DNA from 3 places in the Streptomyces rectiviolaceus genome. Region 2 is predicted to be linked to each of the others. Evidence: riboswitches for the same ligand, from Rfam matches in the RefSeq annotation. Region 2 holds a riboswitch; each other region holds the start of a gene.
What was found. Region 2 has a riboswitch for cobalamin ahead of ABD378_RS24505 (energy-coupling factor ABC transporter permease). Riboswitches for the same ligand answer to the same signal wherever they lie in the genome.

Region 1 (4,189 bases), on a different contig from region 2:
CCTTCTGCAGACGGACGAGTACGCGATGGCGCTCCTCGCCCCCCGCGTCGACGAGGCGCGGGCACGGAGGATCGTAGAGCTGCGGACAGCGCGCCAGGAGCGCGCCCTGGAGCGCGAGAACCCGCCGTTCACGTTCTTCGTCGTCGACGAGGCCGCGCTGCACCGGCAGATCGGCGGACCACGCGTGCAGCGCGCCCAGTTGCAGCGCCTCATCGACATCTCGACGCGCCCGAAGGTGTCCCTCCAGGTGCTGCCGTTCACGGCGGGCGCCCACTACTCCACCCTGAGCAGCTTCATCCTGCTCGGCTTCCTCGACGACGAGGACCTGCTGTACCTGGAAGCCCAGGGAAACCAGTCGATCCGTGACGACCACGAGCTGATCGTGCGTCACCAGGAGTGCTTCGAATCTCTCCGCGAGACCGCGTACGCCGGGGAGCAGGCCATCGACTTGATCAATCAGATCAGGGACGGCATTGACAGCAGCTGACCTCCCGGCCCCAAGGAGTCCGGGAGGAGCGAGGAGGCCTCAAGATGCCAGCCGCGTTGCGAGAGTGGTGGCAGGGGGTTCTCGCGGCCATCAGGCAGGCGCCGTGGCCGAGCGGTGGTTCGGGTGGTGCGCAAGGTGCCGGTGGGGCCTCCACCGGCAGCCCCGCAGGCTCGACCGCCGATGCCACCGGCAGCGCCGCTCTCGGACAGACACCGGCCGACGGCCCCTCCTACAACCAGCTCGTCCGCGAAGCGATGGCCGACCAGGACCGCACGGACCGGATGGACACGCTGGACCGCCATCGCACGGACGACAACGTCCGGATGTTCACGACCAGGGTCGTCTACTGCACCGGCTGCATACTCGTCCTGCTGCTGACGCTCACGGGAGTGCTCGTCGTCCTGGGCGCCGTCGGCATGACGGGCTTCTGGACGGTCGGCTCGGTGATCGCCGTCTTCTCGACCCCTGTGATCGCGCTGAGCCGCCAGCTCGCCAAGCTGATCTCGCAGACAGGGACTACGCCCGCGCTCAGCGACGACCGCCGCGCTGTGGTTCCCGCTCAGCGGCCCCAGCCCAAGGCCGACGATCCTGCCTGAACTCGGCGAATCCCCACCACAGGCCCATGGACACCGCGGCCACCGCGGCCGCGAGTGCCCAGACGGCCAGCCGCGCCGCCGTCCCCTCGACCAGAAGGGCGGCCGCCGCGCCGACCAGGGTGGCGGCCGCACCGAGCAGCACGCACCCCGCCACGACCACGACAACCCCGGATGCCTTCCGCTTCCCCCCGTGCACACCGTTCACCAGGTGCCGCACTTCGGCGAGATGATGCTCGGTCATCCTGTCCCCCCTCTCTCTCCCCCGTCGCCGACGAGAGCGTTCAGGAACGCCTGCCAACGCTCAACAGAGAAGACGACGCGCGGCCCCGACGGGTTCTGCGAATCACGGACGATCACCGCCTCCCGCACGAAGGCGACTTCGACGCAGTCTCCTTCGTCCCCGCTGTGGCTGCTCCTGCACCAGGACCGTCCGGACGAACTCCCATGGGACACGCCGACCTCCCCCTACCAGAGAGCCTGCGTCCCGCACGATAGCGCCGTGATCTTGGAGGGCCCACAGGTCCGCCGAGAACCGCCACACCACGTACCGACCCGGACCGAATCACTCCTGGACCGCTCTCCGGTTGTCGTGTTCCAGTCTAGGAAAGTTCAATTTCCAGGCCTAGGGATAAACCGGCCCCATGTGGGCCTCGGCACACTCTCCCGTCCCAGGTCAACGGCAAGTTGACGGGCGTTCGCGGGCGTGGTGGACTGCCGGAGCCATTACGGCGGCAGGAGAGGAAGCCGGTGCGAATCCGGCGCGGTCCCGCCACTGTCATCGAGGAGACGACCCCTCGGAAGCCAGGAACTCTCGCCGCCGGTCACGTCGAACCAGGGCGCGGACACCCTGAGTGAGGACATATCGCCATGCGCGGCCGCCCGTTGCCGGTCTCTGTGCCCCTGCCCGTCCAGGCCGGGCCCCTCGCTCTCCTCCACGTACCGGTCGGCTGAAGCCATGTGTGCCGATCGCGACTTCGCGTACGGCGCCGCCGCCGGCCTCCTCGGTGATCTGCTCCTCGGCGATCCTCGCCGCGGGCACCCGGTCGCCGCGTTCGGCCGGGCGGCGGGCGCTGTCGAGCGTGTGCTGTGGCGTGACCACCGCGGATGGGGCGCCCTGCATGCCGTGGTGTGTGCCGGGGGCGCGGCGGGTGCCGCCGTCCTGGTCTCTTCTCTTGTACGTGACTCACGCGCCGCGTCCGTCGCGCTGACCGCCGCCTCCACCTGGGCCGTGGTCGGCGGCACCTCCCTCGGACGTGAGGCGCGGGCCATCGGCGGTGCGCTCGCCGCCGGGGACGTCGAGGTGGCGCGGGAGCGGCTGCCGCATCTGTGCGGGCGGGATCCGCGGTCGCTGGACGCCGACGGCATCGCGCGTGCCGTGGTCGAGTCCGTCGCCGAGAACACCTCCGACGCTGTGGTCGGGGCGCTCGTGTGGGGCGCCGTCGGCGGGGTGCCGGGGCTCGTCGCCTTCCGGGCCGTCAACACGCTCGACGCCATGGTCGGACACAAGTCCGTGAAGTACCGGCGGTACGGGTGGGCTTCCGCGCGGCTCGACGATGTTCTGGGGTGGCCGGGCGCCCGGCTCACCGCGGTGCTCGCGGCTGCCGCCGGGGATGCTCCGAGGGGAGCCCTGCGGGCCTGGCGTGCGGACGCCGCCAAGCATCCGAGCCCCAACGCGGGGCCCGTCGAGGCCGCCTTCGCCGGGGCGTTGGGGGTAAGGCTCGGGGGGACCCTCTCGTACGGAGGCCGGGTGGAACACCGGCCTGTCCTGAACACGGGCGGGCGGGCCGTCGAAGTGGCGGACATCGAGCGGGCCGTGCGGTTGTCGCGACGGGTCGGGCTGCTGGCCCTGGGGGTCGCCGCAGCGGTGAGCACTATGCGGAAAGGCGGCGCCTCATGAGTGGTGGACTGCTCGTTGCCGGGACCACATCCGACGCGGGGAAGAGCGTCGTCACCGCCGGGATCTGCCGGTGGCTGGCCCGCAAGGGGGTCTCCGTCGCGCCCTTCAAGGCGCAGAACATGTCCCTCAACTCCTTTGTCACGCGCGAAGGTGCCGAGATCGGGCGGGCCCAGGCCATGCAGGCACAGGCCGCCAGGGTCGAGCCGAGCGCGCTGATGAACCCCGTGCTGCTCAAGCCGGGCAGTGACCGCAGCAGCCAGGTCGTCCTCATGGGCAAGCCCGTGGGCGAGATGACCGCGCGCGGCTACCACGGCGGACGGCAGGAAGCGCTGCTCTCCACCGTCGTGGGATGCCTGGAGGAGCTCCGGGGCAGCTATGACGCCGTGATCTGTGAAGGCGCGGGCAGTCCCGCCGAGATCAATCTGCGGCGTACGGACATCGTGAACATGGGGATCGCGCGGGCCGCCCGCTTCCCCGTCCTGGTCGTCGGCGACATCGACCGGGGTGGCGTCTTCGCCTCCTTCTTCGGTACGACCGCGCTGCTGAGCGCCCAGGACCAGGAGCTGGTCGCCGGGTATCTCGTCAACAAGTTCCGGGGCGACGTCTCGCTGCTCGAACCCGGGCTCGACATGCTTCTCGGGCTCACCGGGCGGCGTACGTTCGGTGTGCTGCCGTTCCAGCACGGCCTCGGCATCGACGAGGAGGACGGGCTTCGGGTGTCCCTGCGGGGTGCCGTCAGGGAGTCCGCCGTCGCTCCCCCGGTCGGTGATGACGTGCTGCGGGTCGCCGTCTGTGCCGTGCCTCTGATGTCGAACTTCACGGACGTGGACGCCCTGGCCGCCGAACCGGGCGTCGTCGTGCGGTTCGTGGACCGGGCCGATGAGCTCGTCGACGCCGATCTCGTGGTCGTACCGGGGACGCGCGGCACCGTCCGCGCTCTTGAGTGGCTGCGCGAGCGCGGTCTCGCGGACGCCATCGCGCGGCGCGCCGCCGAGGGGCGACCCGTGCTCGGGATCTGCGGCGGCTTCCAGCTGCTCGGCGAGCGTATCGAGGATGACGTCGAGTCGCGTGCGGGGACCGTGGACGGGCTCGGACTGCTGCCCGTGCGGGTGCGGTTCGCACGCGAGAAGACCCTCGCACGGCCGGTCGGCGAGGCGCTCGGCGAACCCGTCGAGGGGTACGAGATCCATCACGGCGTCGCCGAAGTCC
Region 2 (4,189 bases):
CCTTTCCAGTACGAGGGTGAGGGCCGCCAGGCCCGTGAGGAGTACGGCGCTCATGGCGACGAAGCTCCGGGAGATCCGGGCGTCGGGCACGAGCACCCGCAGGGTTCCGTCGTAGCCGCGTCCGGCGAGCCCGGCCTGCAGCCGGGTCGCCCGGTCGAAGGCGCGCACGAACGCGGTGGCGCCAAGACCGCCGAGGGAGCGCCAGGTGGCGGCCCGGGTGGTGTGGCCGAGCCGCGCGGCCTGCGCCTGCCGGATCCTGCTCATGGAGTCCAGGAGCAGGAAGCTCATCCGGTACATGACGAGCGCCACGTCCACGACCGGCGCCGGAACGCCCGCCTTCACCAGGCGGGGCAGCAGATCCGACATCGGTGTCGTGAAGGCGAAAAGGAGGACGCCGAGCGAGGCCGCCGAGGTGCGCAGGAGCAGGCCGCCCGCCCGCGTGGGTCCGCCGTCGGCGAGCGTGACGAACCCTTCGGGTCCGCCGAGTTGGACGATCAGGGTCAGGGCGCCGGTGACGCAGAAGCCGAGCGGTACGCGGTAGGCGCGCCACAGTTTGCGCGGCGGCACCCCCGCGGGTCCGAGCAGCACGGCGAGCGCGGCGATCAGCACCAGGGCGGCGCCCGGCCAGGGCGGCAGGGAGACGGCCAGGACAGTGAGGCCGAGCCCGAGCACGGCCTTGTCCACGGGGTGGCGGCGGCGCCAGCGACTGCTGTGCGCCGCCGCGTCGATGGGCAGCACGCGGGGTCAGACCTGCTCGGTCTCGGGCCGGGGGCCCTCCACGTCGGAGTGCTGCTCCGCGGGTGCGTCCTCGGCCCGTGCGATCTCCGCGCCCTGACGGCGTCCCTTGCGCAGACCGAAGTAGTACGCGAGGACGCCCGCTCCCAGTGCCGCCTGCAGGGCGAAGAGCGCCGACTCGACCTCGCCGGAAGGGGGCTCGTACAGCGGCGAGAACCACGGCTCGTAATCCGGCTTGATCTCCGTGATCGCGGTCTCGGCCTGGGCGTCGGACCCGGTGAACGGCTCCTTCTCGTCGTCGCCGAGGCCGAGGGCCAACGGCAGCACCGCGAGCGCGGCGACGATGAGGAGGAGCAGAGTGTTGATCTTCGCGTTCCTGCTCATCAGGCGCCGGCCCCCGTCTCCGTCTTGGCGTCCGTCTTGGCGTCCCTGTCCGTCTTCGCGGCCGACTGCTTGCCCTGGAGCAGCACGCCGAGCCGCGTGAGCTCGCCCTTGCTGGACTGCACGAGCAGCCGCATCACGATGACGGTGAGCAGTCCCTCGCTGACCGCGAGGGGGATCTGCGTGACGGCGAAGATGCCGCCGAACTTGCCCAGGGCGCCGATGAATCCGCTGCTCGGGTCGGGGAACGCCAGGGCGAGCTGGACGCTGGTGACGCAGTACGTGGACAGGTCGGCGACGAACGCACCGAAGAACACGGCGACCATGAGCGGCACGTCGTACCGCTTCAGGAGCCGGTAGACGGCGTATCCGGCCCATGGCCCGATGATCGCCATGGAGAAGACGTTCGCGCCCAGCGTGGTGAGCCCGCCGTGGGCGAGCAGCAGGGCCTGGAACAGCAGCGTGATGGTGCCGAGCACCGTCATGATCGGCGGCCGGAACAGGATCGCGCCGAGCCCGGTGCCCGTCGGGTGTGAGCAACTGCCCGTAACGGACGGGATTTTCAGTGCGGAAAGGACAAAAGTGAAGGCACCGGAGGCGCCCAGGAGCAGTGTGCTCTCCGGGTGTTCCTTGACCTCACGGGTCAGGGAGCGGACTCCGTGGACTACGAACGGCGCGGACGCTACGCCCCAGGCGATCGCGTGCGCCGGCGGCAGGAAACCCTCGGCTATGTGCATGGCTAAGCAGACCCTCTCCAGCACCTCGTGGATGGACAACGCGCCTTGGCCGGTCTCCTGGCTGACGGGTCGTACCGACCGGACTCCGCCTTCCCGGGTGCGTGTGCACCCAGTGGCTGCCGCGAGGGCTGGAGCCGGACTTCCCGATCACAGTGGCGAGGGCCGCACCGGCATCACACCGATTTCCCGTTCACCAAGGCGTGGCGACCTTAGTGCGCAACTGAGTTTCCTGACAACTTGCAGGGCCACTGCAGCTGTGGCACACACGAGCGCACACGACCAGGGCGTACGCCCCTGGTCAGCGCGTGTGCTCCCCGGCCACGGGGTAGGGGACGAAGGTGCTGCTGTTCTCGTCGATCGCCAGGCGGCGGTCCAGTGGAGGCACCGCCCGCTGGGGGCAGTCGGTGCGTTCGCAGAGGCGGCAGCCCATGCCGATGGGCACGGCGGATGAGGCACTGTCGAGGTCGAGGCCGTCGGAGTAGACCAGCCGTGACGCGTGGCGGATCTCGCAGCCGAGGCCGATGGCGAAGGTCTTGCCGGGCTCGCCCCAGCCGCCGCGGTGCCGGGTGACCGCACGGGCGGTCCACAGGAATCGCTGACCGTCCGGCATGGAGGCGACCTGGACATGGATGCGGCCGGGGGCGGCGAACGCCTCGTACACGTTCCACAGCGGGCAGGTGCCGCCCGCGCGGGAGAAGTGGAACGCGGTCGCGGACTGACGCTTCGACATGTTCCCCGCCCGGTCGACCCGGACGAAGGAGAAGGGCACGCCACGCAGCCGGGGCCGCTGCAGGGTGCTGAGGCGGTGGCAGATCGTCTCGTAGCCGAGCCCGAAGTGGTCGGTCAGCCGCTCGATGTCGTAGCGGAACTCCTCCGCGGCCGCGTGGAAGCGGCGGTAGGGCAGGATCAGGGCGGCGGCGAAGTAGTTGGCGATGCCGATGCGGGCCAGCGGCCAGGCCGCCGTCTCCCGGTCGAAGTCCTGGGAGGCGAGGGCGGACACCTCGTCCGCGTACTCGAGCAGCGCGAGCTGGGTGGCCATCCGGAAGGCCTGTTGGCCCGGGCGCAGCCGGTTGGAGAGGTGCAGGACCCGGGCCGTCGGGTCGTAGTGGTGCAGGAGCTGGTCGGCGTCCGCGGCCAGCCGCACCCCGTGGCGCTCGGCGAGGCGCGCGGACAGGGCACGCACGACCTCGCCGGGACGTACGCCGATCTCGGCCGCGAACTGTTCGGCGGCCAGGTCGATCTCGTGCAGGTAGTTCTGGCGCCGGTAGAAGAACTCACGGATCTCCTCGTGCGCGGAACGGGGCTGTGCCGCCGTTCCCGGCCCCCGCCCGTCCGCGGCTTCGGAGAGCTGTTCGGTCAGGTGCTGGTTCCGGCGGCCGAGGTCCACCAGGACCGTCGCCACGGCGGGCATGCGCGACGCCAGGTCCGAGAGGTCGGACGCGGAGACCCGGCCCGCGGAGACCTCGCCGGTCAGGGCGTCCCGCAGATCGGCCACCAGGCGGCTGGTGTCGCGCTCGGAGAAGAAGCCCGGGTCGACGCCGAACGCCTCCGTGAGGCGCAGCAGCACGGGCACGGTCAGCGGCCGGGAGTCGTGCTCCATCTGGTTCAGATAGCTCGGCGAGATGGCCAGGGTGCGGGCCAGGTCGGCCTGGCTCATGCGGCGCTCCTCCCGCAGCCGTCGCAGCCGCGCTCCCGCGTATGTCTTGCTCACCCGTGGCTCCTGTCCGGTCACGATCGCCCTCGTCGGCACTGCTCGCGATGGTAGCCACGCGAACGAAGATTTCGGCATTAACAGAATTGGCAGAACGGCGAGCAAAGATGCGCAGAACTTGGCATCTTTCCCCGCTTGTTGGCACTGAGTGCCGATGCGAGAGTCGTACCGCGGCCCGCCGTACTCCGCATGGCGGGCCGCATCCCAGATTCACTCGGCACTCAGTGCCAGGCGTTCGCATAGTTTACGAGTCTCCAGGAGACGGTCATGGCATCACAGGCAGGGACGACGACGGCAACGGCCCAGGAGCTGGCTCAGCGGTGGGCGACCGACACCCGGTGGAAGGGCATCGAGCGCACCTACTCCGCCGATGACGTGGTCAGGCTCTCCGGCAGCGTCCGCGAGGAACACACGCTCGCCCGGCGCGGGGCCGAGCGGCTGTGGCGCCAATTGCACGAGCAGGACTACATCCACGCGCTCGGCGCACTGACCGGCGGCCAGGCGGTCCAGCAGGTCAAGGCCGGTCTTCAGGCGATCTACCTGTCCGGCTGGCAGGTGGCCGCCGACGCCAACCAGGCCGGGCACACCTACCCCGACCAGTCGCTCTACCCGGCCAACTCGGTGC
Region 3 (4,189 bases), on a different contig from region 2:
GGACACGGATGTCCTCGCAGGCCTTGAGGCCGGGATGGAGACCTTCCTGGTCCTGACCGGCCTGACCTCCCGCAAGGACATCGACCAGCACCCGTTCCGGCCCTCGAACGTCGTGGACTCCATCGCCGATCTCGTCGACCGGGTCTGACGCGAAGACCACCCGTTTGCCGCACACGGGAGGCGTGGGACGCCGTCGCGCGTGAACCTCGAAACAGGAGGTTCACGATGCGTAGAGGAACACTCACCCTGCGTGGCATAGCCGGGGCGGTTGTCCTCGCCGCGCTTCCCATCGCCGCGGCGACACCCGCGCACGCCCATGACGAGGGCAAAGTGCATGCCACGGTCACCCCTTCCAGCGCCGCGCCCGGGGCCAAGGTGGAGATCAGCGTCTCGGGCTGTGAGGGCACGACCGGGTCCGCCGGGTCCGGGGCGTTCACGGGAGACGCGAAGCTCACCGGCAGGGACGGCGGCAAGTACTCGCTGAACGGCTCCGCCACGCTCCGCGACGGCGTCGAGGGTTCGCACGACGTCACTGTCATCTGCGACGGTCACCCCCACCAGGGCGTGGGCACCGTGCAGATCGTCCCGAACAATCCCGCCCCCGTCTCGCCGGTACGCGCGGGCGGCGGCGGCACCGCGCAGCTTGCCGCGCACGCCCAGGAGGCGGGGCCCGGCACCCGGCACGCGGTGATCGGCCTGGTGCTCGCCGGGGTGGCGGCCGTGGCCGTGGCGTTCCGCAGCGTCCGCCGGCGCCGCTCCGAGTGACGGGCGACGAACGACGTGTCGGGCCATGAGAAGCCGGACGGGCAGCCGGCGGGGCACGGGCGATTCCTCACCGGGGTCGCCTGGGCGCTGGTGCTCGTGGGGCTCTGGCTGTGGGGCAGCGAGATCACCGACGTACGCGGCGGTGTCTCGGAGCCCACGACCGGTGACGTCGCGGCGGTCGGCAGGCCGTTCGCCGTCGAACTCCCGGACGCGCACGAGCCCTTGGGCGCCGCGAAGCCGCAGCGTGTCGATGTCCCCTCGCTGAAGGTGCGGGCGCCGGTGGTCGCCCGCGGACTCGATCAGGACGGCGCCATCGATCCGCCGCCCTTCGAGCAGGCGGGCTCCGTCGGCTGGTACGGCGGCGGCACACGCCCCGGAGCGGCGGGCACCTCCCTGTTCGTGGGCCACGTCGACACCGAGACGCGCCCCGCGGTCTTCTACGACCTCAGCGCGGTGCGCCCGGGCGAGAAGGTCCTTGTGACCCGGGACGACGGCTCGGTCGCGGAGTTCACCGTGGACGACGTCCAGGTCCTCAGCCGGGAACGCTTCGACGCGAAGAAGGCGTACGGCCCCCACGAGGAGGGCCGCGCCGAACTCCGCCTGATCACGTGCGGCGGCACGTTCGACCGGGCGACCAAGACGTACTCGGCGAACGTGGTGGTGTCCGCCTACCTCACCGGGGTGGGGTCGTAGGGGTGGCGCCGAGGCGCGAGGGCACTCCCGCCGCGCTCGCGCCCCCGGCGGCACCCCTGGCGGCCCCTTCCCGGACGGCCCGCAGGCCGAGGCCCCCGAAGACCGCCGCGAACACGGCCCACAGCAGGGCGTGCGAGGCGATCGAGACGACGCGGAAGTCCCACAGGAGCTTCGCGTCGACCGGGACCGGGTCGGGGTTGTCCGGGAGCAGGAAGAGCGAGGCCAGGACGGCGACCGTCGTGAGGACCGCCGCGATCTGCCGCACCGGGACGGGTCTGCCCGCAAGGCGTACGTACACCTGCCAGGTCAGGAACATGCCGAGGACGCCGATCGCCATGGCCGCGAGCCACATCGCCTGGCGGTCGCCCACCGTGCCGGGGTCACCGACGCCCGGCGGGTTCGCCGGGTAGCGCAGACCGGGCACCAGGGAGACGGCGAGGAAGGCCGCTCCCGCGAAGGCCAGGGCACGCGGCCACGGGGCCGAGCCCGGGTCGCGGCGGTGCACCAGGGCGTACGCCACGGCAAAGAGGATGCCGACGGCCAGACCGGCGACGACCGCGGAGACCACCAGTCCCGCGTGCTGGGCCGAGCGCGTGAACAGCTCCTCGTGGTGCTGGACCGACCGCTTCTCCTCGGCGCGGATCGCCCGGTCCATCAGCGGCTCGGCGAGGAGCAGGGAGAAGAGCCCCGCCGCGAGGCCCGCCACGCCTCCCGCGACGAGACCCCGGCCGAGCAGGGGCAGGACCGGCGAGACCGGCGAGGACTGGGGCGTCGGCATGGTGCCGTGTCCGTGTCCGTGCCCGGTCAGTGGCACGGGGCACCGAGGAGATGCCTGCCGTCGTGGGCGAACTCGTGGAGATAGCTGCCGGTCGCCGAGATCAGCGCGCCGTTGTCGATGAAGACCGCGTAGAGCGCGATCAACGCGATGATGACCGCGGCCGACGCGATGAGCCAGTCGCGGGTCGAGGCCGTGGCCGCCTGGGCCGCCGTGCTGTCGGTGCGCGATGCCGCGGAGTGCGATGACATGCCGGAGGGCCTCCTTCCGGGGTTTCCACGCCCCGAAGCAGGAGTACGACGGTTCAGTTCCTGACTTCCGCACGCCGCGCGGGCGTCCGGTCACAGTGGCGGGACCGCCCCGGTATCGCACCGGGTTCCTGTCAACCGTCGCCTCGATGTATGGACTTGTCGTCCCGGAGAGTCCCAGTCGGCATGGACACTGTCAACGTCAATGGAGGCTGTATCCGGACAATCCGGATCCGGACAACCCGGCCCGGTCGGCGGCCCGCTCCCCCCGGAGCCGTCGACCGGGCTGGTCCTCGACCGCGCGCGCACGAGCTGCGGGAGTAACCCGGCGCCGGCGCGGGAGGTTCGATGGCCAACCCCGTTGTGCGGGATGGGCGTTCAGGCCGGGGGCTTGGGCCGTTGTGACGACTCTAGAACGGATGAGCGCTGGAGCCTAGAGGTGGATTGACGCCAAGTCGTGATCCGCTTTCTCTCTGTGATCACCGCAGGTGGTGGCGGCTCTCGGGATGACCTTCAGGAAGGTTCGGACCAACTGCCGCGCAGCGCCGCGTCATCGAGGGAACCCTTGATCACCTCGGTGGCGACCACCTGCATGACCAGCCGTTCTCTACGCGCGTACCGCCTCAGTACGTCAAAGGCCTCGTCCAGGTCGGTCCGCCAGCGTTCGGCGAGTATGCCCTTGGCCTGTTCGATGCGTATACGGCTGGTCAGGGCGCCCTGGAGCTGTGTGGCGAGGGTCCGATACTGCGTGTAGGCGCGGTGGTTGTGCAGACCGACCGCGGCGGCGTCGGCGAGCGCCTGCGCCAGGCGCAACTCGCCGTCGGTGTGCGGGGCCAGGGAGGTCTCGGGCACGAAGACGTTGAGCGCGCCGAGCACGGTCGCGCGCTGTCGCAGCGGAACCGCGTACGTCACCCCGATGCCGTGGCGGCGGGCCAGCGCCGTGAACTCCGGCCAGCGCGCGGCGGGTTCGGGTGCCGCGAGCCGCACCGGCGGCACGGGCAGGCCCGAGCCGAAGCTCTCCACGCAGGGTCCACCACTCTGCTGGGCCCCGAGCAGGGCGAGTGCCAGGTCCTGTGGATGGCCGCCGAGAGAGACGGGGCAGTTGCCGGAGCCGTCGACGATGACCCCGGCGGCGGCAGCGGCCAGCAGCTCCACGCAGTGGCCCGCGACCCGGCCCAGATGGCGTTCCGGATCGAAGTCGTCGTCCAAGGTGTCCGTGGTCTCCACCAGGACTTCGGCCAGCCGTAGTTCAGAGGTGCGATCCTGCATGATCTCCTCCCCATGAGCGCTGCCCCGTCCACTGCGCCTACCCCCGGGCGCCGAGCTGTAACAGCTCACCAACAGGTCTCCGTAGCCGACGGGCGGGCCTCGTGGGCCGGGAGTGCGTATGTCAGGATTGAGAATCGGACAGTGCACCCAAGGGGGAGTGGATGTACCACAAAGGCACCGGCCGCGGTCATCGAATCGCGGCCAGGGGGGTGAAGGCTGCGGCGGCGTTTGCGGGGGCGGCGCTGCTGCTGTCGGGGTGCTCCTCCGATGACGGCTCGGACAACGAGGGGTCGTCGGGGAAGCCGGTCGAACAACAGCCGAAGGGCACCGACCCGTACTGGGTCAACCCGGACGGGAACGCGGCCAAGCAGGTCGCCACGTACGAGAAGGACGGGAAGAAGGACGACGCCGAGCTGATCCGCAAGATCGCCGAACAGCC

Region 1: another riboswitch for cobalamin. It lies ahead of ABD378_RS24230 (cobalamin biosynthesis protein); the one in region 2 lies ahead of ABD378_RS24505 (energy-coupling factor ABC transporter permease).
Region 3: another riboswitch for cobalamin. It lies ahead of ABD378_RS25255 (CbtB domain-containing protein); the one in region 2 lies ahead of ABD378_RS24505 (energy-coupling factor ABC transporter permease).

Annotation. Positions count from the first base shown of each region.
Region 1 covers NZ_BAAAUG010000085.1:19,107-23,295, reverse strand. The annotation lists gene ABD378_RS24250 (helix-turn-helix domain-containing protein) at 1-487, shown strand, start outside; gene ABD378_RS24245 (hypothetical protein) at 532-1,083, shown strand; gene ABD378_RS24240 (hypothetical protein) at 1,016-1,324, opposite strand; gene ABD378_RS24235 (DUF397 domain-containing protein) at 1,321-1,536, opposite strand; cobalamin riboswitch at 1,774-1,916, shown strand; gene ABD378_RS24230 (cobalamin biosynthesis protein) at 2,039-2,980, shown strand; gene ABD378_RS24225 (cobyric acid synthase) at 2,977-4,189, shown strand, end outside.
Region 2 covers NZ_BAAAUG010000086.1:38,142-42,330, reverse strand. The annotation lists gene cbiQ (cobalt ECF transporter T component CbiQ) at 1-738, opposite strand, end outside; gene ABD378_RS24510 (energy-coupling factor ABC transporter substrate-binding protein) at 745-1,119, opposite strand; gene ABD378_RS24505 (energy-coupling factor ABC transporter permease) at 1,119-1,853, opposite strand; cobalamin riboswitch at 1,884-2,080, opposite strand; gene ABD378_RS24500 (short-chain fatty acyl-CoA regulator family protein) at 2,152-3,564, opposite strand; gene aceA (isocitrate lyase) at 3,832-4,189, shown strand, end outside.
Region 3 covers NZ_BAAAUG010000090.1:47,926-52,114, forward strand. The annotation lists gene ABD378_RS25235 (HAD-IIA family hydrolase) at 1-148, shown strand, start outside; gene ABD378_RS25240 (hypothetical protein) at 226-765, shown strand; gene ABD378_RS25245 (class F sortase) at 781-1,458, shown strand; gene ABD378_RS25250 (CbtA family protein) at 1,439-2,236, opposite strand; gene ABD378_RS25255 (CbtB domain-containing protein) at 2,263-2,484, opposite strand; cobalamin riboswitch at 2,519-2,638, opposite strand; gene ABD378_RS25260 (ANTAR domain-containing protein) at 2,995-3,750, opposite strand; gene ABD378_RS25265 (glycoside hydrolase family 6 protein) at 3,912-4,189, shown strand, end outside.